Regions from separate parts of the Priestia sp. Y58 genome, predicted to be linked through region 2. Evidence: riboswitches for the same ligand, from Rfam matches in the RefSeq annotation. Region 2 holds a riboswitch; the other holds the start of a gene.
The links. A riboswitch is a leader RNA that binds a small molecule or an ion and turns the genes downstream of it on or off. The one in region 2 is predicted to bind glycine.

Region 1 (15,847 bases), on a different contig from region 2:
CTTCAGCATTAACTTTTGGCACATCTAACTCAGGCAATGAATAGCCGATTCGTCCTTCTTTACTGCTTTCAAAAATAAGTGATTGATTTTGATTAAGCATGAAGATCCCCCAATTCATTTACAAGTTGGTCAATTTCCTCTTTTGTACGGAGCTCTGTAAAAGCAAGCAGCATGTGATTTTCAAGCTCTTGGTTATCACGGCTAAGATCATAACCGCCAATTATTTTTGAAGCTAATAACTGACTGTTTGCTTCTGTTACCGAAACAGGAAGCTTCACGACTAATTCATTAAAAAACGGTCCTTCATATGCTACATTTACCCCTTTTGCCTTTAACTCTTCATATGCATAATGCGCTTTTGATAAATTTTGCAGCGCCATTTCTTTTACACCTTGCTTGCCTAAAGCTGTCATGGCAACTGATGCCGCTAAAGCATTTAACGCTTGATTTGAACAAATGTTAGAAGTCGCTTTATCGCGGCGTATATGCTGTTCACGTGCTTGAAGGGTTAAAACAAACCCTCGCTTACCGTTTTCATCTACTGTTTGCCCTACTAATCGTCCTGGGATTTTTCGCATAAGCTTAGACGTAGTTGCAAAGTATCCGCAGTGCGGGCCTCCAAATTGACTTGGAATACCAAATGGCTGTGCATCTCCAATGACAATATCAGCTCCGAATTCTCCAGGAGGCGTAAGTAAACCTAATGATAAAGGATTGCTTGAAACCACAAACATGCATTTTTCTTGATGGGTAATTTCTTCAATTTCTTTTAACGGCTCGATTTGTCCGTAGAAATTTGGATACTGGACAATAACAGCTGCCACGTCACTCCCCATCTCTTTTTCTAACGCAATCATATCTGTTACTCCGTCTGCTGCAGGGATTTCTACCACTTCAATGTATTGACCCTTCGCATACGTTTTTAACACATCTTTTGACTCAGGGTGAACAGCCGCAGAGACAAGTACTTTTTTCTTTTTTGTTTGACCTGCACTGAGCATAGCGGCTTCTGCTAAAGCAGTTCCTCCGTCATACATAGAAGAATTAGCCACGTCCATCCCCGTTAACTCACAAATCATTGTTTGAAATTCAAAGATGGCCTGAAGTTCTCCTTGAGAAATTTCTGGTTGATACGGAGTATAGGCCGTATAAAATTCCGAACGAGAAATAACATGATCAACAATAACCGGCATGTAATGATCGTAAACTCCTGCTCCTAAAAAAGAAGCATAGTCTTTTAAATGAGCATTTTTAGCAGCCATACTATTTAATTCTTTTAACAGCTGAGGCTCTGAAGCCGCTTTTTTAATATTGTATTCTCCTTGAAAACGAACGCGCTGCGGAATATCTGAAAATAAATCCTCAACAGATGAAACACCAATTGCTGCTAACATTTGCTGCTGATCTTGTTCTGTCATTGGTAAATAGCGATGTAACATGTTAAATTCCTCCCCAAAGCTTACTTTGAACGTTTATAAAAAGGTGTTGAAACTACTTTTGCTTTTAAGCGTTTTTTCCGAACCTGCACTTCCACTTCTTGACCAAGCTCTGTATACTCTGCTGACAATAGTGCTAGACCGATGTTTTTCTTTAATGTCGGTGACTGTGTACCTGTTGTCACAAATCCAATTTGTTCTTCATCTGCAAATACTTCGTAACCGTGTCTTGGTATACCTTTATCAATCATTTCAATTCCTACCAGCTTACGAGGTGCCCCGCTTTCACGCTGTTCTTTTAACACTTCTTTTCCAATAAAGCTGTCTTTGTTCGTCTTTACTGCAAATCCAATTCGAGCTTCAATGGGCGTAATATCTTTTGAAAGCTCTTGGCCATATAAAGCCAAAGTAGCTTCAAAACGAAGCGTATCGCGAGCTCCTAATCCGCAAGGCAACACACCTTCATCACTGCCTGCTTCTAAGATAGCCGTCCACAAGTGAGCGGCGTCAGCTGAAGAACAATAAATTTCAAAGCCATCTTCCCCGGTGTACCCAGTACGTGAAACGAGAGCTTTTACATTCGCTACTTCTACATCATTAGCAAATGTAAATGGCTTTAATAAAGATAAATTTTCGTTCGTTAAAGTTTGTAAAACTTTTTCTGCTACAGGACCTTGTAAAGCTAGCTGCGCAGTTTCACCAGATTGATTAACGAGCGTTACATCTCCTTGTTTGTGAGACACCAGCCACTCATAGTCTTTTTGAATATTAGCAGCGTTTACGACTAGCAAATACTCTTGATCTGCTTTTTTATAAATCAGCAAATCATCTACCGTGCCTCCGTCTTCATAACACATAGCCGTATACTGCGCTTTTCCATCTACGAGGGTAGAAACGTCATTTGTCATCGTGTGCTGAAGAAAAGCTAAGCTATCAGCTCCTGTTACAAGAATTTCTCCCATATGAGAGACATCAAAAAGGCCTGCCTTTGTACGTACAGCTTCATGCTCTTCTTTAATAGAAGAAAATTGAACGGGAAGAGCCCATCCGCCAAAATCAATTGTTTTGGCACCATATTTTTGATAGGTATCATAAAGCGGCGTTTTGTGTAATTCTGTTGTCATATTTATGTCCTCCTCTTTTTCACGTGAAACTTTTCATAACGGGGAGTTTTCAAATAGTGTGGGGATCACTATGTATCCAAACAAAAAAGGACAGAAAACCCCCTACTGTATTTAGTAGGAAGTCTCTGTCCTTTTCACCTGAAAGTTTACCTATAAACGAATAGGTTTGCCTCGTGGGTGGTCTATAAACGCATAGACACTCTCCAGAGCTGCGTCAAACAAGAGTCTTTTTGCCTGAGAGATTCACAATTTTATTGCTTGCTCCTTCGGCGCTACATTCAAGTAGTCTCTCCCCGTGTCGTCATTCGCTTCTATAAAGTTGGTAAAGTTGGGCATACTACTGAAAGATGTATCTATCTTTATTCACACAATCATTTGTAAAGTGCTAATCTATTTTCTTTTTCAAATTTTCTAAATATATTTTTATCCTACCTGATTCTTATCATTTGTTCAATAAAAATTTTTTACAAAGGAGCATTTTTATCATGAAAGTGAAATTAAACATCGATGAAACATGGGAAGCAGCCTTCTCAACTAAATTGGAGCAAGACGGCCCTTGGTCTGCATGGGATTTGTATAAACTTGCCTATGAAATAGAAGACCAAACGCTTATCTCAGAATTTGAAGGACTGCAAAGCCCAAAACATCTAGCTGATTTAACTCCGCTTCCTCATCAGCTCGAAGTGGCCAAACAAGTAGTTGAAACAATGAATGGGAAAGCCATTTTAGCAGATGAAGTAGGACTGGGAAAAACGATTGAAGCAGGGTTAATTTTGAAGGAATATATGATTCGCGGACTTGTTAAAAAAGTTCTCATTTTAGTTCCAGCTTCGCTTGTTTCACAGTGGGCTATAGAATTGAATCAAAAATTTTATATTCCCGCAGTCCCTCAAAGAAAATCATATGTGTGGGATCAGTGCGACATCGTTGTGTCTTCAATTGATACAGCAAAACGTTCTCCTCATCGAGAAATTGTGCTAGAACAAGACTACGACCTCATTATCATTGATGAAGCTCATAAACTTAAAAACAACAAAACAAAAAACTATGAATTTGTGCAAAGTCTAAAAAAGAAATTTTGTCTGTTGCTAACCGCAACACCGATTCAAAATCGAATTGAAGAAATTTTTAACTTAGTCTCTCTTTTAAAGCCTGGCCATCTCGGTAATAAAGACTATTTCGAAGAATTATTTTCCGCTAAAAAACGCTCTTTGCAAAACGATGAACACTTAAAAGAGCTTGTTAACAAAGTTATGATTCGAAATCGCCGCCACGATACGGGTATCGAATGGACGAAGCGAATTGTTCAAACCATTCCTGTTGAATTCTCGCCAAAAGAACGGGAGCTGTACGATGCGATTACATCTTTTAAAGGAAACGGACTCCACCCTTCAAGCGCTTTTTCAATTTTAACCCTGCAGCGAGAGGCCTGCAGCAGCCGCGAAGCGGTGTATATGACATTAAAAAACATGCTGGAACGTCAGGAAGATCAAAACAGCGCATTAACGGAACATATGATTACGCCGTTAATGGAACTACTTCAGCAAGTGCCGCAAAATGCAAAAGCAGAAAAAGTGCTAGAGCTCGTTCAGAAAATTGATGATAAAGTCATTATTTTTACTGAGTACCGAGCAACTCAACTGTATTTACAGTGGTATTTAAAACAGCATGGAATTACCTCTGTACCTTTTAGAGGCGGATTTAAGCGAGGTAAAAAAGACTGGATGAAGCAGCTTTTTGAAAGCCACGCGCAAGTATTTATTGCCACTGAAGCAGGCGGAGAAGGAATCAACCTTCAGTTTTGTCATCATATCATTAACTATGATCTACCGTGGAATCCAATGCGTCTAGAACAGCGAATTGGAAGGGTCCATCGTTTAGGTCAAAAACATGATGTTCACATTTACAATTTAGCCATTCAACATACGGTCGAAGAACATATTTTAAAATTACTGTACGAAAAAATAAACCTTTTTGAACGAGTTGTTGGAGAGCTAGATGATATTTTAACAAAGCTTGATTTAAAAAATATCGAAGAGCATATTCAGGATATTTTATTTCATTCACGGAGTGAAGGAGAAATAAAAATCAAAATGGAGAACTTGACGTCTATTATTCAATACGAAGACAGCGAGGAGGATCAGCATGCAGCAAACTGATATTCATCAATTTTTAAAGCGTTATTTTCTAGCTAATAATTGTTCTATTGTCACAGAAACATCGTCTTACCTGACGGTTCAATTAACGATTGAACTCGATAAAGAATTGATGAATCGTCCATTTTATTGGCACTATATCGAAAAGACGGGAGGAGAAGCAACTCCTGCTTCGCTCACTTTCATTACAGACCCAGCATTTGAAGACGATTCCGTTCAAGGAGAACGAATTCATTTCGGTTCACCTAGACTGCACCAAATTTTCGCTTCTACTCAAAAACTAGGCGGGTTTATTCACTTGTATGAACAAGTTGCATCAGCTCAGCCAACGAATCAGCCTTTGCACCCTTGGCTTGCATTAAATATTAAAGTCTCGTACAAATGCGATCGTAAAAAAGATGAGCTCTTGTCGCTTGGCATTAATTTAATCAATGGACAAATTATTGAATCATTTCACGAATTAATCATTAATCAAAATCTGTCATCTAAAATCTCAGACTATTGCTTTACTCTCTCACCTTTTATTAAACCTAAAAGTGCCATCGCACGACTCACATCATATGTGACTGACTATGTTAAAACTCAGCCAACTGAATGGGCTGAAAAAGCTCAAGAGAGATGGTATGAAGACTTAGCGCTTCTTGATCATTTTTACGAAACAGCAGAAGAGCTGCCAGAAATATATATGACCGAAAAAACAGCGCTTCAAGAACTGTACGAGCCGACTATCTTGTTTAAGTTTATAAACGGTGGCTTATTTTACATATCGCCTGAAACGATGTCTCTTCAATTTAACAAAACACAAGCCGGTTAAAAAAAAGATGAGCATATGATATGCTCATCTTTCTTTTTTCTTTCGATACCACAGCATAAACGACAGCGGAATCATTCCAAACCATCTGTTTGCAAAAGGTGCTCGCTCTTCTTTTTTTTGAATCTTTTTCGTTTTCCTCTCTTCTTTTGGCTGATCCATATATTGTACAAATTGCTGAGTCATATATTTTACATAATCATTCGTTTTCATATAATCATCTCCTCAGCACTATTATATCCGGAGAGAAAGAGACTTAATCCGTCCACTTTACAATGTGCTGATCCTTTTTTTGAATATATGCCGTTTCCGTCAATGCTCTTCCTTGCAATGTTTGACACTTTATTTTTAGAATAATCATCTGTTCATCTTCACTTACTACTTCGTATGAAACCGTACCAGTTTCTAATACTAAAGATGCAAATGGAGATTTATTACGTTCTTTTATTTCTTTTTTTACATGTACAACCGCGTTTTCTAAAAGATGCTGCAGACGATTTTTCTGCTCTACTTCTTGATAAAATGAACTTTTCGTCACAAAATAAGTGGTTTGCTGAGCTACTAACAGAAGAAAAAGCGCACAAAATGCCAAAACAACCGGGAGAATAAATCCTTGCTCATTATGTTTCATAAGCAAACATCAAAAACGTCGTAATGGTTTCTTCTCTAACTTTGTTAACACCGTCTGTTGAACGAATCAACAGCCTTTCTTTTTGCTGTTCATACATAATATTCTTAATGTGCTGCAGCACAACTTCATGACCACTTTCATCCACTCGTCTTCTTATCTTGTCTTCGTAGCGTTCATAAGTGATGATCTGATTATTTTCCATTTTCAACGTAAGCGTAGTCGCATGAATTCCCACTTCTTTTGCTTCTCGATATTCCATCGCAAGTTGATTTACAAAGATTTCCCACTCCATTTCATTCATACTAAAGTCCGGATTATATGTTTGCTTAGCTAGCGGAATGATAATGGGGAAAAATGAAACAATGATCAAAAAAAGAGTAAAACTGACTAACATCTCTATAAGCGTAAAACCTTTTTCCCTTTTCACTTCAACATCACATCACACTTCTTTTTCATTTTCTCAGCGGAATCTGTCCATTCTACACAAAGCTTTTGAGCACTTTCTCCGTCCCACTTCAGATAAAACGCAACGTTTTCTTTTACGATTTTTTCTCGCCGTTTATATCCTGCTTCATATTTATATTTCAATAGCTCTTCGTGCAAGATAGCATCAGCTTGATACGAAACATATTGCTTCTTTTCTGCTTCCTTCATCTGAACATACAAAGGAATAATTGTACCGGTTAGGAGTAAAAGCATACTAAATGAAACAAGCATTTCTAACAAGGTGTAGCCCTGCTGACCCTTACATCTTGTCCACATAAAAACGCCCTCTGCCTATTTGAAAAGTAACTTTATATTTAAATTTTTGATTGCTGATAAAAATGGTCTTTGCTTGAGAAATATTGCCGTTTTTGTTGTATTGTATCGTGGAATTGCCGCTTCCAAATGTGATATGAATGGTGGAGTCATAGGCGCGCTTATAAAGAACGGCACGAGAATCAGAAATAATATATTCTGTTCCCTTCGGTGCGAAGTTAATTTTAATTGGAGATTCTCGGTTCATGGCTGTCTGCTGCACATAAAACGTGTCGCTTTGCAGCTGTCGCAAGAATAGTGTGATTTTGTAATATTCCACAAGCGGTCGAATAGCTACAATAATGGAAAACATCATCACTTGCACAATAAATAAAACCATCAGCATCTCAATGAGGGTAAACCCTTTTTGCTTAAGAAGAACCACTAGCTGTAACCTTTCCGGTACCGTCAATTTGAATAGCTTGGCCATTTGGACACACGGTGCCTTCTTTTAAGTAGCCTCCTGCTTCAAGCTCTTCTAGACTTGGTTTTTCGCCATTTTCAAGTTCGTATACTTGTACCTCAGCCTCTACGGTTTTGACAAGAGCTGAGCAGCCTTTGTTGTTAATAACCGTATTATGCTTTAATACATTTGGAATCATAATGAGCAAAAGCACGGTAATAACGAGCATAACAATGAGCATTTCAATAAGGGTAAATCCTTTATCACCTTTTAGAATCATACTCTTTCACCTTTCTACAAGCTCGACATCACTTCTAACATCGGAAGCATAACGGACATATACATAAGCAGAATGACAATTCCGATGAATAAAAATGTAAGCGGCTGTACATATTTTAAAATACAAAAAATAAATTGTTCCATTCTTTCCATCATAAATAGACTGTAATCATACAGTTCTTGAGAAAGCTCACCGTTCTGCTGGCCATGCACAATAACGTGAGCCAAGTCTTTTTCATAATGAGATTTACCTGAAATGATATGATCTAGTCGCATTCCTGAGGAAAGCTGATCTGTAAAAGCAAAAGCTTCCACTTGAAAAAACGGATGATGCTCTTGCTTTTGAAAAAGAGCAAAGCATTCATAAATAGATAAACCACCATTTAGTAAATTGCTCATATGAACAGAAAAAAAGTACGAGTTAAATAGCCGTGTGAACGTTCGGATAACGGGAACTCTCATAAAAAGCTGCATTTGAACTACTGGAGGCAATTTTTTAATGTAAATCACATAAAACAAATACAGGATGATTGGCATACTGATGACTGCAGGTAACACAAAAGGAAAGAACGACATCGCCTGCATAAATAAGAGGATAAACGAAGACTGCTTGTTTCCAAAGGATAAGTACAGAGCTTCAAACTGTGGAAGTAAAACCGTACTTAAAACAAATAAAATGGAAAGAATAAACAGCAGTAGCAATACGGGATATTGAACAAGCTTTTGAAATTTTTTACGATGCCTTACTTTTTCTTCAATCATTGAGCTGCTTTCTTTCAAAGCAAATTGAAGGTTTCCATGCTGTTCTGCAAAATATAAATAGCTTAGAATATCACGGTGAAACTGAAGTTTAACAAAAGCATCGTGCAAAGATTCTCCTCGTTTTAACTGTTCAAGACATTTTTCAATATCCGTTTTTTCTTTGCTAGATACTTGAAACGTCAAAAATGAAAGAGCTTGAGAAAGAGTGTAGCCTTTTTCTAAGAGCTTAGAGACCTGCTTAAGAATTTTTGCTTGCTGAGCCAGAGACCACCTTTTTTGTTTATTTGTCTTTACCCCCATCCATCTAGCGAATGCGGATATAAATAGCCTAGCGCAATTCCTTTTAGAATAACATCTCGGAGCGTCTTATAATCATAATCCGCATTTTCTCCTTTCACTTCTCTCATCACTGCGCTAAGCTCCTTGCCATAAAGCAATTCGTATATGCTGGACTGACGATGCTTCCTCATTTTCTTACAAGCAGGGTGGCATTTTCCGGAACACAGCGGACAGCGAATTTCTACAAGGCGCTGCGCAGCTACTGCTACAAGAGTCTGTTCCATTTCTTGAAAGCTAACCCCAAATTCAAGCAGCCTGTACAAAGATCCTTTTGTATCTTTAGTATGCATTGTTGTCAAAACCAAGTGTCCGGTAAGCGCTGCTCTCACAGCAATTTTGGCGGTCTCACTATCTCTTATTTCTCCCACCATGATAATGTCTGGGTCATGGCGCAATATAGCTTTTAAACCAGTCGTATACGTAATCCCTGCGCGTTCATTTACCTGCACTTGAAGCACGGTTTCACTCGGTTTTTCAATAGGATCTTCTAATGTAATAACATTCCGATTAAAAAGGTGCTTTACTTCGTGTAAAAGAGTATATAGAGTGGTGGTTTTACCTGATCCTGTAGGACCGGTAAAAATAATTAATCCATGAGAGAATTTCAAGAGAGAAATAAGCTTTTTAGTATGTTCAGGAAAAAGAGATAAATGTTTGAGAGATGTAGATTGTTGATGAGGCAAAAGTCGAATAACAAGACTTTCATCATGAGAAGTAGGAAGAGTTGATAAACGCAAATTTACTTGATAGTGATCAATGGAAGTGGTCAGTGCACCATTTTGAGGTTTTCTGCGCTCGCCAATATCCATTCCCCCTAAAAATTTAAAATGCGAAATGAGCCGTTCAGACATTTCCTTTGAAATAACCCTCTTTAAACTAAGCTCCTGGTCAATTCGCAGCTGAATCACAGCATCTTTCTTTCGGGGCACAATATGCACATCAGAACTTCGGCACTCACATGCATCTCGTATAATGTAAGTTGCAAACTGTTCAATTTCGGTCAAACGATCATCGCTCCTTTATTTGTAATAAAGATGATTGTCAAAACATCTAGAAACAGTAATTTCGACCTTTTTCGAGATTTTCCTTCTTCTTTTTTCATTTTTTATAATTTTTTTAGTATACGTTTCTTTTCTTCGTTTCAGTCCTTGTACACGATGTACAACTTCTGTACACCTCTAAACGACTACATAAAAAAAGACAACGTGATGTAAAACTCTACGCTGTCGTTTTATTCGTTATTTACTGAATTGAGCTTCTTCATCATGTACGCTTAGACAACTAGAGAAGCAAGACTTGTTTTTTTCTTGACTAGATTTTTAAGAGCAGATTCATTATAGCCTACTACAAGCTTTTTGCCATCTGTTAAAATTGGTCGGCGAAGCAAACGAGGATGTTCAATTAATAGATTGACCACTTCTGATAGTGTCATGCTATCCACATCAACATTTAACTTTTTATATTCTTGACTTCTTTTAGCCAGAAGTTCATCCATCCCTTCTGTTGTCATAGAAAGAAGTTCAAGCATTTCTTTATGAGTAGGTGTTTCTCTAAATAAATGACGCTCTTTAAAATTCACATCTTCCTTCACTAGCCACTTTTTCGTTTTACGACAAGATGTACAGCTCGGGTACGTATAAAATTTAATTTCTTCCATATGAAACCCTCCCGTTTTTTAGTTATAGGTTGTTTATATACATTGTACACGTTTTGTATAACTTTTGTATAGTATTTTGCACATGTTTTGTATAACTTTTTTTCTTCTGTCGTATTTCAAGGAAAAGATAGCGTTTTCAGGAAAGAAAGGATGTATTATAATGGAAAAGTATCGATATAGTTTCATAAGCGCTTTCTAGTGCTTACACAGCGATGACATTCATCATGACACTAACTAAGTTTGATAAAGGAGGAAATGGACGTGGAACGAATGTACCGTGTAATGGGGTTCTGGACAGCAATTTTCACTGTAATGTTTTACCTCGGTCACATGCATAAGACTTCTTTACTCTTTTTAGCTCAAACAGGCTTTTTTGTAATTCTTAGTTATTTAAAGCTGTCTGAAAGAATGTACATTTACGTTTTCGGAGCATATTTGACCGTCTTTTTTGTGGGGTTCACGTACTGGTCAACTTTTATGATGACACCAGGACAGTAAAGAGAAAAGCGATGGGCTTCCATCGCTTTTTGTATTCTTAAAAACCATTTAGAAAAGGATTTTGATCCATTTCGTGTCCCACAGTTGTTTCAGGTCCGTGACCGCTTAGTACAAGTGTATCTTCTGGAAGGGACAGCAATTTCGATTCGATGCTTTCTAACAGCTGAGCTTGATTGCCTCCAGGTAAATCTGTGCGTCCAATGCCGCCTGCAAAAAGCGCGTCACCAGATACTACAAAGTTACCCGGTTTGAAATAATATGAAACGCTGCCAGGAGAATGGCCAGGCGTTTCGTACACCTCAAATTGGAATGAGCCAATTGTTAAATTGCCTTCGACTGAAATAATATCGGTTGCATCTGGAGCCGTAATTTCTCCTAAATCAAAAAACTTCGACCCGTTTAAATCACTATTATGAAGCCATTCTTTTTCATTTTTATGTACATAAAGCGGGATAGAGTAGTGATTCATCACTTCATCTACTCCTCCAATGTGATCAAAATGAGCGTGTGTCAGCAAAATAGCTAACGGTTTATACGTTTGTTTTTCTAGAAATTCAACGAGCTGTTTTCCCTGAGCTCCCGGGTCAAAAACTAAACATTCATTTTTTTCGTTAGCAACGATATAACAATTCGTTTGAATAGGTCCTAGCGGTATACGATGATAGTTCATAATGTATCCTCCTTGTAAAATTTATTTCCGTTATATGCATTATCATACACACATCATCTTATAAATGAAAGTAAGGACCTTTCTAAGCTAATAAGGCGAAAGAAAGATTGGTTTTCATCTCGACAAACGGTTAGAAAAGTTTTACAATTAAAGGGATAAGCTAATGATAGCGCTTTAATTTTAAGTTGCCTAAAGGAGGTTTCTTCGAGTGGGTCTTATGATTATTTTTGCACTAACAACATTGCTAGGCGTATTTGCAGCTATTTCATCTTTTAGAAATAAAAACATATTAGGCATTGGTTTTTCGGTACTAACATTCGGTGTGTTCGGATGGTTTACCGTGATGACCATTATACATCACGGTTATCCGGCGGTACATCATTAAAAAAGCCACGCAAAGCATATGCTTTGCGTGGCTTTTCAAATAGATAGATATTCCATTGCCGCAACTAAAATAGCCTTGGTCGGATTATATACGCGCGATATTTGAGATAAAGGCAGCGGATTAATTCCTTTCCCCAGTTCTAAGGTGAACCCTAGCTTTTTCCTTTCTAAAATAAACCAATCTTTAAATCCAGCGTGACTATCAATCGTTTTGACTGCTTTATAACCGCTTACCCTTTCAAAATAACTGGCTATTTTCTCCGCTTCCTTCGGCTCTTCATTCATATACCCCCAGTAAAATTCTTCTCCTTGGGTATGTAAAGCTATCACACAATCAAAATCATGACGCTCAACGAGTTTTACCATTGCCTGCGCTTCAGGTTCAGACAGTGATTCATAACCTGGAAAGTCCCGATAATGCGGAGCTTTAGGTTCTTTGCGCTTTTTTTCAATTTCCCAATAAGCCGGAAACTGATTGTTTAAGTCTACCCCTCGGATATTTGCTTTCCAGCTTTGAAAATCAGGAAAATCTCTCCCTATTTTAGAAAGAAAAGACGCATAAGGTTCACTTACAGTAGGACCTTTTAAGACCAGGTCTACTCCGTCTGGATTAACAATTGGAACCGCAGAAAGCGTAACTTGGTTAAAAAGAGCTCTTGCTTCCTGCCCGTTCAACGCCTGGTCATAATGAAGAGCAGCTAAATAATCTTCAACAAACTGTAGAAGAACATTTGTTGTAATCCATTCATTGGCATGAAAAGACGCATTAATATGAACTTTTCTTTCTCCGTTTCCAATTAAAATATGAGGAATCGGCTTTCCAAGCACGCTGCACCCTATCCATTCAAGAGAACCATAGGGGTAGTACGTCAAAAGTGTTTGGATATCTTGTATTGTTCGCGTGTAATCGTAGGGCTTTTGGATATCTACAATTTGCATAATCTTCACTCCTTTACACTATGTATATGTAAAGATTGAAAAGATGCATGATAAAAAAGCGCTTTGACTAAATGTCAAAGCGCTTTTTTATCTCAGTTAGATTCTTGCTTATTATTCAAAATAAGATTTAACTAACCAAGCTCCTCCAATAATTCCCGCATCGTTTCCTAAAGTAGCGATTGCTAATTCAGCACCTTGCGCTACGCGAGGAAATGCAAAACGTTTGAAATAATCTCTTACCGGTGCAAGTAATACCTCGCCTGCACGAGACACACCGCCGCCTAGAACGATCTTCTCAGGGTTTAATGCATTAGCAGAGTTTGCTAGTGCTAGACCTAAATGAAAGGCAACTTTATCTACAACATGCATAGCTAACTCGTCTTTTGAACGAGCTGCATCAAATACATCTTTAGATGTAACTTGTCCATTTTGTTCTAACACTGTGCGAAGCTCACTTGGTTTGTCCGTTTCCGTTAATTCTTCCATTGTTAAACGTACAATTCCAGTTGCTGAAGCAATTGTTTCTAAACAGCCGGTTTTGCCGCAGTTACACGGTGCCCCGCCTTCAGGAATAGAAGTAATGTGCCCGATCTCACCAGCGGCTCCATTTACGCCTTGTACAATTTCACCGTTTGCAATGACGCCACCGCCAACGCCTGTGCCAAGCGTAACGCAAAGTAAATCTTTTGCTCCGTCTCCAGCACCCTTCCACATTTCTCCAATCGCTGCAATGTTTGCATCATTGTCTACTACAACAGGAAGAGAAGTTTCTACTTCCAAGATATCTTTGATAGGGAATTTTTCCCAACCTAAATTGACAGCTACTTCAATCGAACCGTTTGCAAAGTTGACAGGCCCCGGTGCACCAATACCAATTCCTACTAACCTTGATTTTACTTCTCCAAGATCGTTTAACTTTTTATCAATTGCTTTTGCAATATCTGTTGGAATTTTACGGCCTTGCTCGCTCACATCCGTATTAATTTCCCACTTGTGAATGATTTCTCCATAATGATTAATAAAGGCCATTTTTATTGTTGTACCGCCTAAATCAACTCCAACTAACCATTTGTCATCCATGTTCATTCATCCTTTTTCTCTTTTTGTTGTTTTAACTCTCGACGAAGCAAAAGAATTGCCATTTGGTAATCACGTACATCAATCAAGTTAGACTGATATAACTCTTTTACTTCCGCTTCCATCAGCTCTAAATCAGCAATACGATCGCCCACGTATATAAAAATGCCGAAGGACTTTAATAATTGTTGTACATCATATAAGGTATTCATTCTGTCACCTTTATCCTGTTTTCTAGGTGATATGATTCATTTATTTTGAGATAACTCAACAGTCATTCAGTCATAAACAGCGGCCGTATTTAACGCCCACTGCTAGGTCTACATATTAATATTCTAGTAAACGTTCTCACAATAGTAAAGTATAAAATATTAAATTCGTCATTCAACAGTTTTAATTTCCTAGCTCTTGCTTCAGCTTTTCGTATTTTTCATTTTGCGGTTCCAGCGCAATTGCTTTATCGATATTTTGTGTGGCCGCTGGAATATCATTGAGCTTCATATTCACCAGAGCTAAATTGTAATACGCCTCATGAAAAGTTGAATCATACTTTACAGCCTGATTCAATTGCTGTTTAGCCTCTTTATAATTTTCAAGATAAAATTCTGCGCTAGCACTGACGAAATACACGTTACTATTTCCTGTTCCTTTTTCAACAAAAAGCTTAATGGCATCTTTTGCTTCTTCATACTGCTTCTGCTGCAGGTACGTAGCTGCTACGCTGAGTGCATAGGGCTCATCTTGATAAACAGAACGCTCATGATATCCATAAAAAAGCAGACTTCCTACTAATAAAAGCGTGCAAATGAAAGCCGGAATCTGAATATACAGCTTTTTTTGTTTCGGTAAACTGACGATGCTCGCAGCTAAAAACCCGCCAACCAAACCGCCAACATGCCCTGCATTATCGACGTTCGGCGCAACAAATCCAAAAATCAAGTTAATCACAATGATGACAATGAAACTCGACCCCATTGTTCGAAAAAAGAAGCGTGGATTTGTTCTTGCTATAAACAGCAAAGCTCCAAAGCAACCGAAAATAGCCCCTGAGGCTCCTGCGGAAATAGACGTATTCCATATAAAACTTCCTAGAGATCCTGCAAACCCGGCAAATATATAAATAAAGACAAAACGCCCGCTGCCATATATCCTCTCTACAAGCGTTCCTAAATAATACAGGGCTACACTATTCATAAGCAAATGCAGAAGTCCTATATGCAAAATTATAGGTGTAAAAAAACGCCACCATTCGCCTTCCATAATTAAGGGGTTGTATTTAGCTCCGTATTGAATCAGAGTGAGCGTATTTTGTGTACTGCTTTTCCACTCCAGAAATAGAAACATTAAGATTTGCAGCGCTAAAAATATATATGTAAAAATAGGCTTCCCGTATCCAGCTATTTGCTGTTCTTCGCTTTGTTTTTTCTGTACAAAAAGCACAATTTTATGTTTCCACTGTTCTATGCGCTCGGCTTCTTCTTCGGAAGAGAAATTGTCTGCACTTTCCAATGTAAGACCTAGCCGTTCGAATAGAGATTCATAAGCGCTTGCTTTATCTGCCGTTAGTTGTTCAACTGAGCTGTTCACTTTAGAGGGACTCGGCGTACTTTCTAAGGACTGCTCTGTATAAAAAGGATCAAAATCAGCAAAGTAAATCGTGTTAAGAGTAAGCGTTGATTTACCTCTCTGCTTTCGCACATTCTCAGCTCTTTGTAATGCATATAACACATCTTTTTGCTGTTCAACGGCTGATTTAAAATTCCGGCGGACTATGCGGACAATTGACTTATCTTTGCGATGCGAAGATTGAAACCATAGCTCTGAAGCATCAGCTTTCATCGAAATCAGCTCATATGAAGAATGGCCAAGCAATTGCTGTGCCA
Region 2 (15,847 bases):
CCGTATTGTTCGTGAACTTCTCGAACGGCGGTTTGCAAATTACGGGCACGGGAATAATAACCTAACCCTTCCCACGCTTTTAACACATCATCTTCATTTGCATAAGCTAAGTCTTTGATAGTGGGAAATTTGCTAATAAAATTATTAAAATAAGGAATGACCGTATCTACTCTCGTTTGTTGAAGCATAATTTCAGATACCCACACCTTATAAGGGTCCTGATCTTGACGCCAAGGTAAAATGCGCTGTTCCTGCTCAAACCAAGAGATTAAGTCATTTTGAAATGCTCGAATATCAAAATTTTGTACAATATCTTTACTTTGTTTCACGTCATAGCCTCCGAGGTATTAACTATACATATACAATGTGTTGCTTTTTGAATCTTAGTAACTTTATGATAACCTTATAACAACTACAAATATGAATAGTAAAATGAATTGTTCAAATAATGAATAAAAACAGCTAATTTGCTGCGTTAGTAATAAAGCGAGATTTTTTATCAAGCTTTCATGCTTAATTAGACTAATTTAAGCTTGTCATCTTACAAAGGAGGAGTTCGCTCTGGATACTGGTACACACATTGCAATGGGAATCGCTTTAGGCGGCCTTGCAACATTAGACCCCACTGTATCTGCGAATACAGCCACAATGGATGCTGTAATGATTGGCGTAATGGCCGGGTCATTAGCACCTGATTTAGACACTGTTTTAAAGTTGCGAAACAATGCACAGTATATCCGCAATCACCGTGGAATTACACATTCTATCCCGGCTGTTATTTTATGGCCTTTGCTTATCGTGCTCATTCTTTCGCTTCTGCTGCCAGGAGCTAACTTGCTGCATCTCTGGATGTGGACCTTTGCAGGCGTCATTATTCACGTTTTTGTTGATATCTTTAACGCTTATGGCACGCAAGCTTTACGGCCTTTCACAAATAAATGGATTGCGCTTGGCGTAATCAACACGTTTGATTACGTGATTTTCTCAGCTCACGTACTTGCGATTTTAATCTGGTTTATCGGCGCAGAGCCAGGACCAACATTTATTACGCTGTATGTGTTATTGGCGTTTTACTATGGATTGCGCTTTTATATGCGCCACCAAATTGCCAAGAAGCTTCGAAAACAGTTTCCCGATGTTATCAAGCTCAATATCTCTCCTACAATGCGTTTCACTCACTGGCACTTAGCTGTGACGACCGAAAAGTATTTTCATGTAGGAAGAGCAATCGGAGAAGAAATTTTTATTTATGATACGTTTGATAAAGTTCCAATACCCGAATCAGCCGTAATTGAAGTAGCGAAAAAAGATGAAAATTTATCTGCTTTTCTTTCATTTTCACCTATTTATAGATGGGAACTGGATGAATATAACGACCACATTGAAGTGCGCTTTATCGATTTGCGCTACCGCAGCAAGGACTACTATCCATTTGTAGCCGTAGTCCAGCTTGATTACGATTTAAATATCATTTGTTCGTACACAGGTTGGATTTTCAGTGAGAAAAAATTGCGTAAAAAGCTTGATTATCTCCCGCACTAATCATAACAAGAACAAATATGAAACCCAAAAACGAACCGTCTGCTCAAGACGGTTCGTTTTTATTTAATGTTTTAAATAGTCATCGTTATTTAATAAATGCTGATATTTAGGGTTTTTAACCGCGATTTCATGAAGCTTATCACCGTAGCTGTTAATATACATCGTAACAACCTTTTCCGTTGCTTCTTTCCCTTTATAATCATATCCGGCTTTTGCGTAAGATGACTCAAAATCTTCCCAGAAAAGCTCGACCCACGTACGTGCTTGAGCATATGAAAGCGAACTATTTTTATTTAAGAGCTGATTCGTTAATCTTTCAAATATATCGTTCATAAGAACACCTCGATTACCAAAATTCTTTATGAGTATGTTTGCACTTTTAACTTACACTATAAATGCGGAGTTATTCACTCCCTCATGTACTATATCATAACCGCAACGCTTTCTGTTGTAAAAGGAGAGGTATCGATGCGCAATAAAGCAAAAGATTTTACAAACCAACATCATACTAAGCTTGAAGGCGAACCTCGAGCAAAAGCTGAGTACGCTTCAAAACGTGCAAATGGAACGATCAATACGCATCCTCAAGAACGTATGCATGCTTCTAATGAGCGCGAAGAATAACCCCTTGCTTTACGTTTAAAAATAGAGTGAATATAGAAATCAAACAAGCAGCACACTTCGTGCTGCTTGTTCATCCCTTTATTTTTTCAACATGGAAATAGGAAGTGCCTCTTCGTTTTGCGGTGAGCCAAGCCTAAATCCCCACGCAAAAACTCCGTTCATATAATCAATTTTAAAATATGAACCCGGATCTCCTTGAATTTCATATACTTCCCCTGCTTTAAACGTTTCGGGATCCAATAAATATGACCTAGCCATCGTTACTTTTCTTTCTAATACTGCATACTCATTGACCATGCCAAGCTGTTCAGCTTTTCGTGCTTTTTCTTGAAGAGACCCAATTTCTTGTTGAAGTTCATACGTCGTCATATCGCTGTAACGTTTTTCAGACATGCTGTTTTCCCCCTTGTTTGCTTTCATTTTATTATAACAAAAGGTATAACTAAAGGGAGACTATGAAAAGGGAGTTTTGGGAATGAAAACAGTGCTAATCACAGGCGGTGCGACGGGTCTTGGAAAAGAACTCGCAAAACTTTACGCAAAAGACTACAACGTCATTCTAGCTGGACGCAATCACCATAAATTAAATGAGGCGCAGCATGAGCTAGGAGACAACGTATCTACGATGTCTGTAGATATTACACAGTATGAAGAAGTAGGAAAATCTGTAGAAAAACTGCTGATGCAGCATTCAGTAGATATCCTTATCAATAATGCAGGCATTGGACATTTTGGTCCTTTGACGGATTATACAAAACAAGCAATCGATGAAGTCATCGATACAAATGTAAAAGGAACTATTTTTTTAACGCAAGCGCTTATGCCTCATCTCTTGACGAGAACTGAACCTAAAGTTATGAATATCATTTCAACTGCAGGACTTCGCGGGAAAGCCAATGAAAGCGTCTATGTGGCAAGTAAATTTGGCGTAAGGGGATTTACAGAAAGTTTAAAAGTGGAGTACCAAGATACCAACCTTCATGTGATTGCAGCTTATATGGGAGGCATGAATACTCCTTTCTGGGATCACAACAACCATATTAAAGATAAAAGCCGCTTGCGCTCAGCTTCAGAAATCGCTGAGATTATTTATAAACAGCAGAATGACTCAGAAGATATTTTGTTTTAAAAAGATTGAAACATAACTACATCCATCTAAAGATAAACAAATTGTATAGATGATCTTATAAGAATCTCTTGTTACACGGCGGTTGATTTCCGTGCAAGACTTCGCTTTCCGCGGGCGGCCGGTGAGCCTCCTCGTTGCTTACGCTCCTGCGGGGTCTCACCTGTTCCGCTTTTCCCGCAGGAGTCTCTGTCTTGCCCTCCAATCAACCGCTAGTAGCAACTAAATACTTGAAGCTTATGTTAAGCATCACAATAAAAAAATCCGAACGAGTTGGATTCTCCATCAAGAATCTCGATTCATCGTTCGGATCTTCCTTCAACTAACATACTTTTTCCCCGCTCTATTCCTCTTCAATAGAATCTAGAAATGATTGAATTTGTTCAATGGAAAATCCTTTTCTATAAAGAGCCTGCTTCATTTTTTGCTGATATTCCCAGCCTTCATACTTTGAAAAACGACGATGAGCTTTCATTCCTTGATATTGCAGAGCTTCCCAAACCTCATCACTTTCTTTTTCTGTATCCGTTCGCTGAAATGCTTCTTGAATAACAGAAAACGAATAGCCCTTCACTGCCAATGCTTGTTCCATTTTTTGTTTCATCATCACTTGAGATAATTTCTTGTATTTCCCTTTTAACTTTTCAATTAATTTTACAGCAGTTTGAATTTGCTGTTCTTCAGGGTATTCACATAAACTAAGGGTAATAATGGAATCAGAAATCCCCTTTTCTTTTAATTCTCTTTGAATCACATTTGGTCCTTTTGATGTCGTGTTCATCTGAGTTAACACAAATGCTTTTGCAAACTCTTCATCATTTAAATAACGGTGGCTGACTAGTTTCTGAATAACTTGTTGAATAATAGTAGAGTTAATTTCTTTTTTCTTTAAATAATCATGTACCTCTTTTTCAGAGCGCATTCGATAAGATAAGTAAGTGATCGCTAAATTATAAGCTTTTTTCTCATCATCTGCGTACTGAATTTCCGTTAATTCAAATTCATCAAGCTCACGACCTTTTTTTAAGTCATATTTGATGAGGACATTTTCGTCAACACCAAAGCCAAACTCTTCACCTTTACCGTAATCTAAATACACATTATAACGTTCACCGCTATTCTTTTGCGTTGTGATCTTTGTGACAACAGGCATTAACCTTCACCTCATATTTCTTATTAAATTGATGGCTGAAGAACCGCCAAACGTATCATACACATTTTTATTTATCTCAATAAAGGAGGAAGTTCGTATGAAAATTGTTATTGCTGGAGGAACTGGATTCGTAGGGAAAGCTTTAACAAAACATTTTTTAACACAAAAACATTATGTATATATTTTAACACGCAATGCAGATAAAGCTGCAAGAGATCCGAAACTTAAATATGTAGAGTGGATGCAAGAAAACAGCCAACCTGAAGAGCATGTAGAAGGAGCAGACGTTTTTATCAATTTAGCTGGCGTTTCACTTAACAGCGGCCGCTGGACGGACGAGCGCAAAAAAGCCATTGTGGAAAGTCGCCTTTCTTCTACTCAAGAAATCCTTCGTATTATGGCTGCCTTGCCCGAAAAACCGTCACTTTACGTAAATGCAAGCGCCGTTGGTTATTACGGGACATCAACGAAAGAAACGTTCACAGAAGCTTCTCCATCCATCGGCACAGACTTTTTAGCTGAAACGGTAAAAAAGTGGGAAAACGAGGCCCTAAAAGCGATGGAACTCAATATTCGTACTGTCTTAACAAGATTCGGCGTTATATTAGGGAAAGATGGCGGAGCACTTCCTTCTACGGCCCTTCCTTATAAATTATTTGCAGGAGGAACAGTCGGTTCCGGAGAACAGTGGATGTCTTGGGTACATCTTCAAGACGTCGTGAAGATCATTGATTATTGTATCCATACCAAACAAATAGAGGGACCTGTTAATGTAACTGCCCCGAATCCCGTTCAAATGAAAGAGTTTGGAAAGACGATTGGCAAAGTCTTAAATCGCCCTCACTGGATGCCCGTACCTAGCTTTGGCCTTCAACTGCTGATGGGAGAAATGAGTATGATTATTTTGAAAGGACAGCGTGTTTTACCTGAAAAATTGATTCAACAGAATTACATTTTTACATATACTGTATTAGAAGATGCATTGCGAGATTTACTCTAGTTATTTTCTGATATTTACCTAAAACAGGTGACTAAGCTGCCGATAGATAGGAGCATCCTTTATGAAAACCATTCTCTTGAGAAATGCAACGCTCTATCCCATTACTTCAAAACCTATTTATAATAATGATGTGCTCATTCAAGATGGAAAAATTGTTTTAATTGGGCCAAACTTGCAGCCTCCTCTTCAAGTAGAAGTTATTGACTGCAAACAGCGCTATTTATTCCCTGGATTTATTGATGTTCATACACATCTAGGACTATATGATGAAGGAACCGGCTGGGCCGGAAATGATGCTAACGAAACAATCGAGCCTATGACTCCCCATATCCGAGCTTTTGACAGCGTACATCCTTTAGATCCTGGGTTTAAAGATGCCATTGAAGCGGGTATTACGTCTGTACACATTATGCCTGGAAGTGCAAATGTGATCGGAGGTACAACGTCTGTTATTAAAACAGCCGGAACAAGTATTTCTCAAATGTTGATTCAAGAGACAGCTGGACTTAAGATTGCGCTAGGAGAAAATCCAAAACGAATCCACAGCCATGGCAATAAAGAATCCATTACACGAATGGGTATTATGGGGATGCTGAGAGAAGCCTTTTATCATGCAAAAAGCAGTGACAATAAAGATGATTTGCGAATTAAACCACTCATTCAAGCGCTGAATAGAGAGATTCCCGTTCGAATTCATGCTCACCGAGCCGATGATATTCTATCAGCTCTGCGCTTAGCAGATGAATTTCATTTAGACGTTCGTATTGAACACTGTACAGAAGGTCACTTAATTGCTAAAGAGCTAGGTGGAAGAAATTTAAAAGTAAGCGTGGGACCAACTTTAACACGCCGCTCAAAGATTGAATTGAAAAATAAAACATGGAAAACCTATCAAGCTCTCTGCAATGAAGGAGTAGAAGTTTCCATTACAACAGACCACCCTTATACGCCCATTCAGTACCTAAATATTTGTGCATCCATTGCCGTACGTGAAGGACTTGAAGAACAAAAAGCATTAGAAGGCATCACGATTGCTGCTGCTCGAAATCTCCGTATTGATCAGCGAATCGGCAGTATCGAAGCAGGAAAAGACGCTGATTTAGTACTATGGAGCCATCATCCCTTTCACTACTTAGCAAAGCCTATTTTTACCATGATAAATGGTAAAATATTATTTAAAAAAAATTAACATTTTACCTATTTTCTTTTTTAATTTTTTTTAGTATGATACGTTTAGAAGCATGTGAATTTCACAAAAGCATAAACATCACACGTTGACTTTTTATGTTTGTTGACTTGTAATGGGAAGGCAAATGGTGCGCCACCAGGTAACTGGTTCTAGTGGGTTCGATTCCCACCCCGAAATTTTTTTAATTATTAAAAAATTTCGAGGGTGGGGACTTGATTGGAGTCTGTATATACCCTCGATCAGGAGGGAAAAGTTATGTTAAAAAAACGTGACCTAAATGACTGTCAATCTCTATACGAACTCATGGTACATCCTGATGTCTTCCCTTTTGTTCGTCATAAAGCCCATTCCTATGAAGAATTTTTATTTGTGACTAAACAAACGATGGAAGCAGAAGATCATGGAGAAATTATTTCTCGCACGATTTTAGACGAATGGGGTAACCCTATCGGCACCATTAATTTATTTGATGTACAGGACCAAGCTGGTTTTTTAGGCACTTGGCTTGGCAAACCGTTTCATGGAAAAGGATATAATCAAATTGCAAAAGAAGCGTTCTTTAATGAACTGTTCTTTGAGTTAAATATAGAGCGAATTTTTATGCGAATTCGTAAAATTAATATTAGGTCTATTAAGGCTGCAGAAAAACTGCCTTATGCAGTACTTGCGAATGAAACACACAAAGCTTTATACGATGAAATTAATCAACATGAAGACGTATACGATTTATACGAAATTCCAAAAGACTTGTATACATTATACTACTTGCGTCACGAACAAGACGTTCAAGAAGATCACCAGCTTAAAGAAGCGTAAGAGTCTCTCCGTGTAACGGAGAGCTTTTTTTTATGATTAAAAACGAGAGATTCTGGAAAAAATAAGTAACATGATCGAAAAACGTTAATTGGAGGTTTTTTTATGTCTGAAAAAAAACGAAAAGAAAACGCAAAAAATACGTTAAGTAGCGCTCAAGAAATCTATTACGGCCGCGAGTTTAAAAAAGCAGACCGTGCAGGCGGCTACACGAAAAAATAAGTGAGGCAAAACATCTCTATCCAACGCTTGATCATCCCAACGTCCTTTCTGTACACTGTGTATCGGAAGGACGTTTTATATTATGTAAAAATAATAACACGAAGATTTCAAGCGTATGATTTACGTTTTTTTAATACTCTATTATATCCACAAAGTTTACCCACAATTATGTGGATAATGTGCATAACTTTATTGGATATGCATATTACCGCTTTCATAACTTGAAATGACAGTGGGTAATTTTTATGTAAATTTTCTGAAAAAATGTGAATAATGTGGATAAAGTTGTGAATATCCTATACAATTCAGCAGTTAACTTCTTGTTAACCTGTGGATATCTTCTTTAGTACTTTCATTGATTTTAGTACCATCAAGGCTTTCGATATATTATAAGTATAATAATAAAAAGTAGGGGAAACTTCCCCTACTTTTTTATTATTGGAAACAATATATCCACACTTGTTCCTTTATCTAACTGACTAGAAAACGTCATCTGCGCGTGGTGAGCTTTAATAATCCGATAGCTGACCATCAGCCCTAAACCTGTACCTTTTTCTTTTGTACTATAAAAAGGCTCACCTATCTTCGCTAACCGTTCAGGAGGAATACCCTGTCCTTCATCAGCAATCTGCAGCCAAAGGTGGTTTTCTTTTGCTTTGATAGTAATATGAATACTCCCTCCTTCAGGCATTGCTTCGATAGAGTTTTTAATAATATTAATAAATACTTGTTTTAACTGATTTTTATCTCCATACACCTTTGGTAACTGGTCGTCCCTTTCAAATATGAAAGCTACTTCCTTTTCTACTGCTTCAGGTTCAAGAAGTGAGCACACTTCTTGAACAAGCGCTTGCATATTCAAAGATTCAACCTTCATTACCTGAGGTTTTCCTAACATCAAAAATTCTTCTACGATTCCATTCATTCGTTCTAATTCAGTTTCCATGATATCTATATACAAAGCATCTTTAGGATGTTGTTCTTTTAATAAGTGAACAAAACCTTTTAAAGAAGTTAAAGGATTTTTGATTTCATGAGCCACTCCAGCTGCAAGTTCTCCTACAACGGCCAGCTTCTCAGAAGTTCTAAGCTTCTCTTCTGCTTTTTTACGCTCCGTAATATCTGTCGATACGCACAGCATTTGAATCACTTCCTGTTTTTCATTCATAATAGGAAGTTTTGCTGTTTCGACCCAGCGCCGGTTTCCTTTCGAATCTTTAAACTGTTCTTCTAATACCATCCCTTTTTGCGTACAGTTTGAAAACGCCCCTTTATATAAAAGATCTGATTGAAGGTTGAACTGATATTTATCAATTGATTGTCCAATTAAGTCATCAGGTTTTTCACCTAAGAGCATCGCAAAAGATTCATTAACGAGAATGAATTCCCTTTTTTGATTAATCGCATAAATATAGCTTGGATTAATATCAATAACTTGTCTTAAAAACGTTTTTTGTTCCTGCAGCTGATTTTCTTTTTGCTGTAAATTCGCTTTAGAATGGCGTATATAGCTAATCATTTCATTAAACTGTTTAGATAAAATACCGATTTCGCCCCGCTCAATTTCTCGTTCCGGAATTTTTTGATTAAAATTCCCGCGCGCTACTTGTCCCGCCAATTCATATAGTTTATGAATAGGATTCACAATTTGCCTTGCATATAACGCAGTAAAAAACGAAAGCAGTAAAATCGTAACACCTGAAACGATCCAAAGCGTTTTTTCAAACATTTCATAAGGCTTGTAAATTTCTTCAACGGGTAACTGAGCAACTATCCCCCAATTAAGAACAGGAATATATTCAAATGATGCAAAGAAATAGTTTCCTTCGGTGTTCACAACGCGCTGATATCCTGATTTATGATTCATCGTTTTCTGAACGATTTCGTTTTTCTTAGCATTTTCACCGATTCTCTGTTTCTCTGGGTGGGAGATAATTCTACCATTGCGGTCTACAATAAATGTATAGCCGTTCTCTCCTATATCGAACGTTTGGAAGATGGATTGAAAACTTTCATTTTCTTCAATTCGCAGCGCTAGATTTACGACCTTTTTTACATTTTGCTGCCCATCCAAAATAGGAATCGCCATCACCACAATGTAGTGCTTTGTATCTGCTGAAACGACATCGCTTAAATATATTTTTTTGGTTCGCAGCGCTTCTTGAAAATATTTTCTTTTACTTAAGTTCACCTGTTTCATATTCTTTAAATCATTCGGATAATAATGCTCAACATACCCTTTCACATTAAAAATGGTTCCGCTATCGATATACGGTGAAATATTAACTATTTTCTGCAATTCTTTGTCTATTTCTTGTTCATCATCCGATAAAAAAATAGGATCTTGCTGTACCTCGTCGCCCAGGCTCCAAATATCTTTAATGACAACGTTAATTTGCTCTTTCATTCTCTTGACGGTTTTATCAGTTACCTGTCGATATTGATCTTGAGAAATATTAGGCAGCATCACTCTTGAAACAATAAACATTAGCGTTAATACGGTACAAATAAGAAGCACATTAATCGTGAAGATTTTCCAAAACGTATGAGATTTAAACCATTTCATGTTTGTTCACCTTAATCTAATGAAGTCTACCTTCATTGTACTCCAAAATGAAGACTTTTCCATGTAAATGATAGAATTCCATCTTTAGACATAGAAGAAAATCACTTGGTTCTACATTACTATCAGAAAACTATGAGCTTTTTCACTGTATTTTCTGTTAAAACATTTTTTTAGGGTTCTTATATAAACTTTGCTTCCTGCATTTTCTTCATGCAGTAGAAATCAATTATTTATCCTCCAATAAAAAGACCCCATCACGAAATGATGAGGTCACCAATTTACTATTTCTTTTTTCTTCTAGCCCCGTAAAAACCAAATAAGAGAATAAACCAAACGGGTGTCAACAATAAGGCTGGGCGCGTCGCATCAGAAAACAGCATAATAATAAGAATCACAGCAAACAACGCTAGCACAACATAGTTTATAAATGGTGTTAACGGTGCTTTGAATGTTGATGCTGCATGCAGCTGCGGACGCGTTTTTTTATATCTTAGATGGCAAATCAAAATGATACTCCACACCCAAATAAAACAAATAGCGCTAATAGTTGTTACGATGCCAAAAGCTTGATCTGGTATCAGTTTGCTTAACAAAGCTCCCGCCGAGATAACCAGCGTAGATACAAACAATCCGTTGCTTGGTACGTGGTTTTTGTTCAGTTTTGCAAACGTAGATGGCCCTTGGTCATTTTTACTTAAATTATATAAGATACGGCTTGTTGAAAACATTCCGCTATTACAAGCAGAAGCGGCTGAAGTTAATACAACAAAATTAATAATTCCAGCAGCAAGCGGAATTCCGACTAAACTAAAGGTTTTAACAAATGGACTTTCTGCTGCATTTAATTCCATCCACGGGTTAATAAATAAAAGGACGATAAGCGCTCCAACATAGAAAAATAAGATTCGCAGCGGAATTTTATTAATGGCCGATGGAATATTTTTTTGGGGATTTGATGTTTCCGCTGCCGATACCCCTACCAATTCAACCCCCACGTATGCAAAAATAACCATTTGGAATGAAAGTAAGAAACCTGAAACCCCGTTTGGAAACAGTCCTCCATGATTCCAAAGGTTTTGAACCGTAACCGATCCTGCATCCGTTTTAAATCCGATTACCAATAAAATAACGCCAATAACAATTAACGCAAGAATCGTAATAACCTTTATTAAAGCAAACCAAAACTCTAATTCTCCAAATAATTTTACGGTTAATAAGTTAAGCCCTAATAAAATAATCACACAAATAAGTGCAGGAACCCACTGAGGGATATCGAACCAATATTTCACATATACGCCAACGGCAATCACGTCAGCCATAGCTGTCATGATCCAGCAAAACCAGTAGGTCCATCCCGTTACGAATGAAGCCCACGGTCCAAGATATTCCTCAGCAATATCCGTTAACGATTGATAACCTGCTTTAGACAGCAGTAGTTCTCCTAGCGCTCTCATCACAAAGAAAAGCGCAATACCAACAATTAAATAAGCAAAGATGATAGAGGGACCTGCAAGCTGTATTGCTTTACCAGAACCTAAAAATAATCCCGTCCCAATGGTTCCTCCAATCGCGATTAGCTGAACATGACGATTGGATAAATCCCTCTTTAATTCTCGTTGTTCCAACTCTAACTCCTCCTAACAATAAAACCTTTGATACAATCGTGCGGACTACAAAATAAAGTCCAATAAAAAAAGAGATTGGATGCGCTCCAATCTCATGGTCATAAGAATAACAAATATTATGGTACATACTAACAATTAGTAACATGCCAAATAAATATCCGGTACTCTTCTGTCCTTTTGCCTGAGATTGTGAACCCTTCGGCGTCGCGAAACTATCGCGATCTCTCCAGAAGCTGCTCCTGCTATAGTGTGATCCATAGCAATCATAGCTTTCTACGTATTAAATTTTTCAGTCAATAGAATGACTGTCGAATAGTTGTTTATTCTAATACCAGTTGGATGCTTTGTCAATAGGAAAAATTAGTTTCATTTATTTTTCTTATTTGAAATATGATACTACATAAAAACCTTGTTCCTTTACTTGTGATAAAGACCTCCTTATTACAAAATTACAAACAAAAAAGAGCAGAAGCCGATCTGCCCTTTACTCTTTTTCTATTCATTTCTTTAACGTCAAGCTCACCACATTCTCTACATGTGCCGTATGAGGGAACATATCAACAGGTTGAATATAATCCACATGATAAGCCTTCGACAGCTGCTGCACATCTTTCGCTAATGTGGATGGATTACAAGATACGTAAACCATTTTCTTTGGCTTTACTTGTAAAATTGTTTTTAGAAGCTTGTCATCACAGCCTGTTCGCGGCGGGTCAACAACGATAACGTCTGGCTTCCAGCCTTCTTTCACCCACTGCGGCATCCATTTCTCAGCCGGACCCGCTACGTACGTAGCATGCTCAAACCCATGATCTTGGGCATTTTTTCTTGCGTCTACAATCGATTCTTCAATCGTATCCATTCCGCGAATTTCTTTGGCGTCTTTAGCAAGCCATAAGCCAATTGTCCCTACTCCGCAGTAAGCATCTACAATTTTTTCACTGCCTGTTAGCGCAGCTGCTTTTTTTACTTCGTCATATAGCTTCACCGTTTGAAGAGGATTCAGCTGGAAAAATGCACGCGCTGAAAGTTCGAATGAGATATCACCTAACGTTTCTTGAATCACCGATTTTCCAGCGAGCGTAAACGTTTCATCTCCAAAAATAAGCGATGTTTTTTGGCCGTTTACGTTTTGTACGAGCGATTTCACTTCCGGTAGGCGGCGCTGAATTTCTTTAATCAGCAGCTCTTTTTTCGGAATTTCTTTTTTAGCCGTGATCAAGACAATTTGCACTTCACCCGTTTCAAATCCTACTCGAGATACGATGGTACGTACAATACCACGGCGTTTGCGTTCATTGTAGATAGGAATTTGAAGATCTTGTAAAATTCGTTTTATTTCTTTTGTCACGTGATTCGTAGCTTTATGCTGAATGGGACAGTTTTCAATATCAATCAAGCGGTGAGAATTCAGTCCGTACAAACCAGCGATGACTTTTTGTTTATCTACGCCGACTTGAAACTGAGATTTATTACGATAGCGCCAAGGATCTTCCATACCAATCGTTTGGCGGGTTTTTTCCTCTACTTTTTTTAATGAACTGTGACGTTCGAACGCTTGCAGAACAATATCGCGCTTGGATTCTAACTGACCTTCATAGGATAAATGCTGAAGCTGGCAGCCTCCGCACTGGTCGTAAATAGGACAGGGCGCTTCTACGCGATGAGGAGATTTTTTGCGAATTCGCTTGATTTTCCCTTCGGCAAACTTATGCTGGACATTTGTTGCTTCTACAACCACTTCTTCATTTGGTAATGCTCCCGGCACAAAGACGACTTGGCGCTTAAAATATCCTACGCCTTCTCCATTAATACCAAGTCTTTTTATCGTCAACGGAAATGTTTGTCCTTTTTGAACTTTCATTTCAGTTTTTGGTTTATTCATGAGACCAACTCCGATTAGTTTAAATTCTTTATATAGTTATTAACGGTCCTTAGCTGCTTAAAACCTAGTAGACCGTATCGCTTTAAAAAAGACATCAACGCATATTATAACACTTCAACAGCAAAAAACCGACAGGAGAAACATTCCCATCGGTTTTTATCGTTATTTCGTTTTAGAAAAACTTTTCTTCATTTGTTTGCGTTCGTTCATTAAATCATCAATACTTTTAAACGTATAGCCCTGCTTTTTTAAATCTACAATCGCTTGATCTAACGCATCTGCGTTATCCTTTGAAACGGTATGCAAAAGCATGATCGCACCCGGATGTATTTGAGCCATCATATTGTCGTATGAGTAGCGCCAGCCTTTTTGTTCATTCACTTTCCAGTCAACAAATGCAAGTGACCAAAATACATTCGTATAGCCTTCTTGCTTTGAAAGAGCTAGCGTTCGCTCGCTAAATACACCTCTAGGTGAGCGAAGATACTTCATTTCATCACGACCCGTAATATTCTTGTATTCATCTTTTACTTTTTGCAGTTCCTCTTTAAAACGCGCATCATCCACTTGAGTTAAGTCAGGGTGATGCCATGAATGATTCCCAACAATATGCCCTTCTTTTACCATTCGCTTAATAAGCTTAGGCTCTTCTTTTAAATAATGTCCTGTTACAAAAAACGTCGCAGGAACCTTTCTTTTTTTGAGCACGTCTAATACCTGCGGTGTATAGCCATTTTCGTAACCGTTATCAAATGTTAAATAAATATTTTTTTTATTTGTATCTCCGAGGTAAAAAGCATCATACTTAGCAAGAATTTGTTCATAAGCTGTACCAGCGGATGCGGGCTTGTGATTTTTGCTTTTTTGAAATCCCCAGCTGATCGGAGTGTTTGGATACATTTGTGCTTCAACAGATGCTATGCCTGTTGACATCACGAATAAAAAAACGAGAAAAAAGGTGAACCGGCGCATAAGAAGCTCCTTTCGGAAGTCATTTTACGCTTAGTATCCACTCAATTTTCTCGTTCATGAACGTTACTTTTTACCATACGCTCCGGACGTATGCTTATTTAAATACAGGTTCTTTAAATTGCTCAAGCTTTTCAAATGAAGACTTGTCGACATCTGCATGCAAGCTGTTTCCGTGTGAATCCATCGTCACTACAGCTGTAAAGCCTTCTACTTTTAAATGCCACATTGCTTCAGGAATACCGAACTGCATCAAATCAACGCCTTCTACGCTCTTGATGCAGTCAGCATAGTACTGTGCAGCTCCGCCGATCGCATTTAAGTATACGCCGCCGTGCTCTTGAAGAGCAGCAAGCGTTTTAGGACCCATACCGCCTTTACCGATAACCGCGCGGATACCAAATTTCTTCATAATATCTCCTTGGTAAGGTTCTTCACGGATACTTGTTGTTGGTCCTGCAGCGGTTACGTGCCATTTTTCATCTTCATCTTTTAACATAACCGGACCACAGTGATAAATGATTTGTCCATTTAAATCAATTGGCGCATCGTGATCTGTTAAATGTTTGTGAATGGCATCGCGCCCTGTGTACATCATACCGTTGATGCGCACCACGTCGCCAACTTTTAATTCACGAATTTGCTCTTCTGTAATAGGTGCTTGTAATATAACTTCTTTTGTTTCATCCGCATTTTGCTTCTCTTCTGCACCTGCATTGTTATTAAAATCTACTTCTTCGCCTTCTTGATACAGCCACTCTTGAACGCTTCCTGTATCAGCATTGATTTTAATACCTAAGCGACGGTAAGCCCAGCAGTTATACGCAACTGACACATAGAAGCTAGCAGGAATACGATTGATTACGCCGACTTTACAGCCAAGTAATGTCGTTTCTCCGCCAAAGCCCATTGTACCGATTCCTAACTTATTGGCATTTTCCATTACATACTCTTCTAATTCTTTAAGCTGAGCGTTTGGATTTTCGTCATCTAAGTTTCGGAACAGCTGCTCTTTTGCTAATTCATAGCCTGTTGTACGGTCGCCACCGATTCCAACACCAATGACGCCGGCGCTACAGCCTTGGCCTTGCGCTTGGTATACTGAGTGCATCACACATTTACGAATGCCGTCT

Region 1: another riboswitch for glycine. It lies ahead of gcvT (glycine cleavage system aminomethyltransferase GcvT); the one in region 2 lies ahead of MMB68_RS22315 (amino acid permease).

The regions. Positions count from the first base shown of each region.
Region 1 is NZ_JAKWFL010000001.1:700,256-716,102, forward strand. It holds gene gcvPB (aminomethyl-transferring glycine dehydrogenase subunit GcvPB) at 1-100, opposite strand, end outside; gene gcvPA (aminomethyl-transferring glycine dehydrogenase subunit GcvPA) at 93-1,439, opposite strand; gene gcvT (glycine cleavage system aminomethyltransferase GcvT) at 1,460-2,560, opposite strand; glycine riboswitch at 2,773-2,865, opposite strand; gene MMB68_RS03690 (DEAD/DEAH box helicase) at 3,046-4,719, shown strand; gene MMB68_RS03695 (YqhG family protein) at 4,706-5,530, shown strand; gene MMB68_RS03700 (YqzE family protein) at 5,555-5,740, opposite strand; gene comGG (competence type IV pilus minor pilin ComGG) at 5,784-6,158, opposite strand; gene comGF (competence type IV pilus minor pilin ComGF) at 6,148-6,585, opposite strand; gene MMB68_RS03715 (type II secretion system protein) at 6,582-6,920, opposite strand; gene comGD (competence type IV pilus minor pilin ComGD) at 6,904-7,386, opposite strand; gene comGC (competence type IV pilus major pilin ComGC) at 7,328-7,639, opposite strand; gene comGB (competence type IV pilus assembly protein ComGB) at 7,654-8,700, opposite strand; gene comGA (competence type IV pilus ATPase ComGA) at 8,691-9,743, opposite strand; gene MMB68_RS03740 (Spx/MgsR family RNA polymerase-binding regulatory protein) at 10,013-10,396, opposite strand; gene MMB68_RS03745 (DUF2626 domain-containing protein) at 10,658-10,894, shown strand; gene MMB68_RS03750 (MBL fold metallo-hydrolase) at 10,932-11,564, opposite strand; gene MMB68_RS03755 (DUF2759 domain-containing protein) at 11,773-11,949, shown strand; gene MMB68_RS03760 (M14 family metallopeptidase) at 11,985-12,887, opposite strand; gene MMB68_RS03765 (ROK family glucokinase) at 12,999-13,967, opposite strand; gene MMB68_RS03770 (YqgQ family protein) at 13,970-14,176, opposite strand; gene MMB68_RS03775 (rhomboid family intramembrane serine protease) at 14,358-15,847, opposite strand, start outside.
Region 2 is NZ_JAKWFL010000009.1:14,788-30,634, forward strand. It holds gene mutY (A/G-specific adenine glycosylase) at 1-329, opposite strand, end outside; gene MMB68_RS22255 (metal-dependent hydrolase) at 562-1,542, shown strand; gene MMB68_RS22260 (YfhJ family protein) at 1,606-1,875, opposite strand; gene MMB68_RS22265 (small, acid-soluble spore protein K) at 2,011-2,166, shown strand; gene MMB68_RS22270 (YfhH family protein) at 2,245-2,559, opposite strand; gene MMB68_RS22275 (SDR family NAD(P)-dependent oxidoreductase) at 2,642-3,295, shown strand; gene MMB68_RS22280 (hypothetical protein) at 3,367-3,501, opposite strand; gene recX (recombination regulator RecX) at 3,636-4,445, opposite strand; gene MMB68_RS22290 (TIGR01777 family oxidoreductase) at 4,543-5,445, shown strand; gene MMB68_RS22295 (amidohydrolase) at 5,507-6,634, shown strand; gene MMB68_RS22300 (GNAT family N-acetyltransferase) at 6,890-7,450, shown strand; gene MMB68_RS22305 (YfhE family protein) at 7,553-7,669, shown strand; gene MMB68_RS22310 (PAS domain-containing sensor histidine kinase) at 8,094-10,235, opposite strand; gene MMB68_RS22315 (amino acid permease) at 10,517-11,860, opposite strand; glycine riboswitch at 12,020-12,100, opposite strand; gene rlmD (23S rRNA (uracil(1939)-C(5))-methyltransferase RlmD) at 12,360-13,745, opposite strand; gene pdaA (delta-lactam-biosynthetic de-N-acetylase) at 13,908-14,717, opposite strand; gene MMB68_RS22330 (fumarate hydratase) at 14,812-15,847, opposite strand, start outside.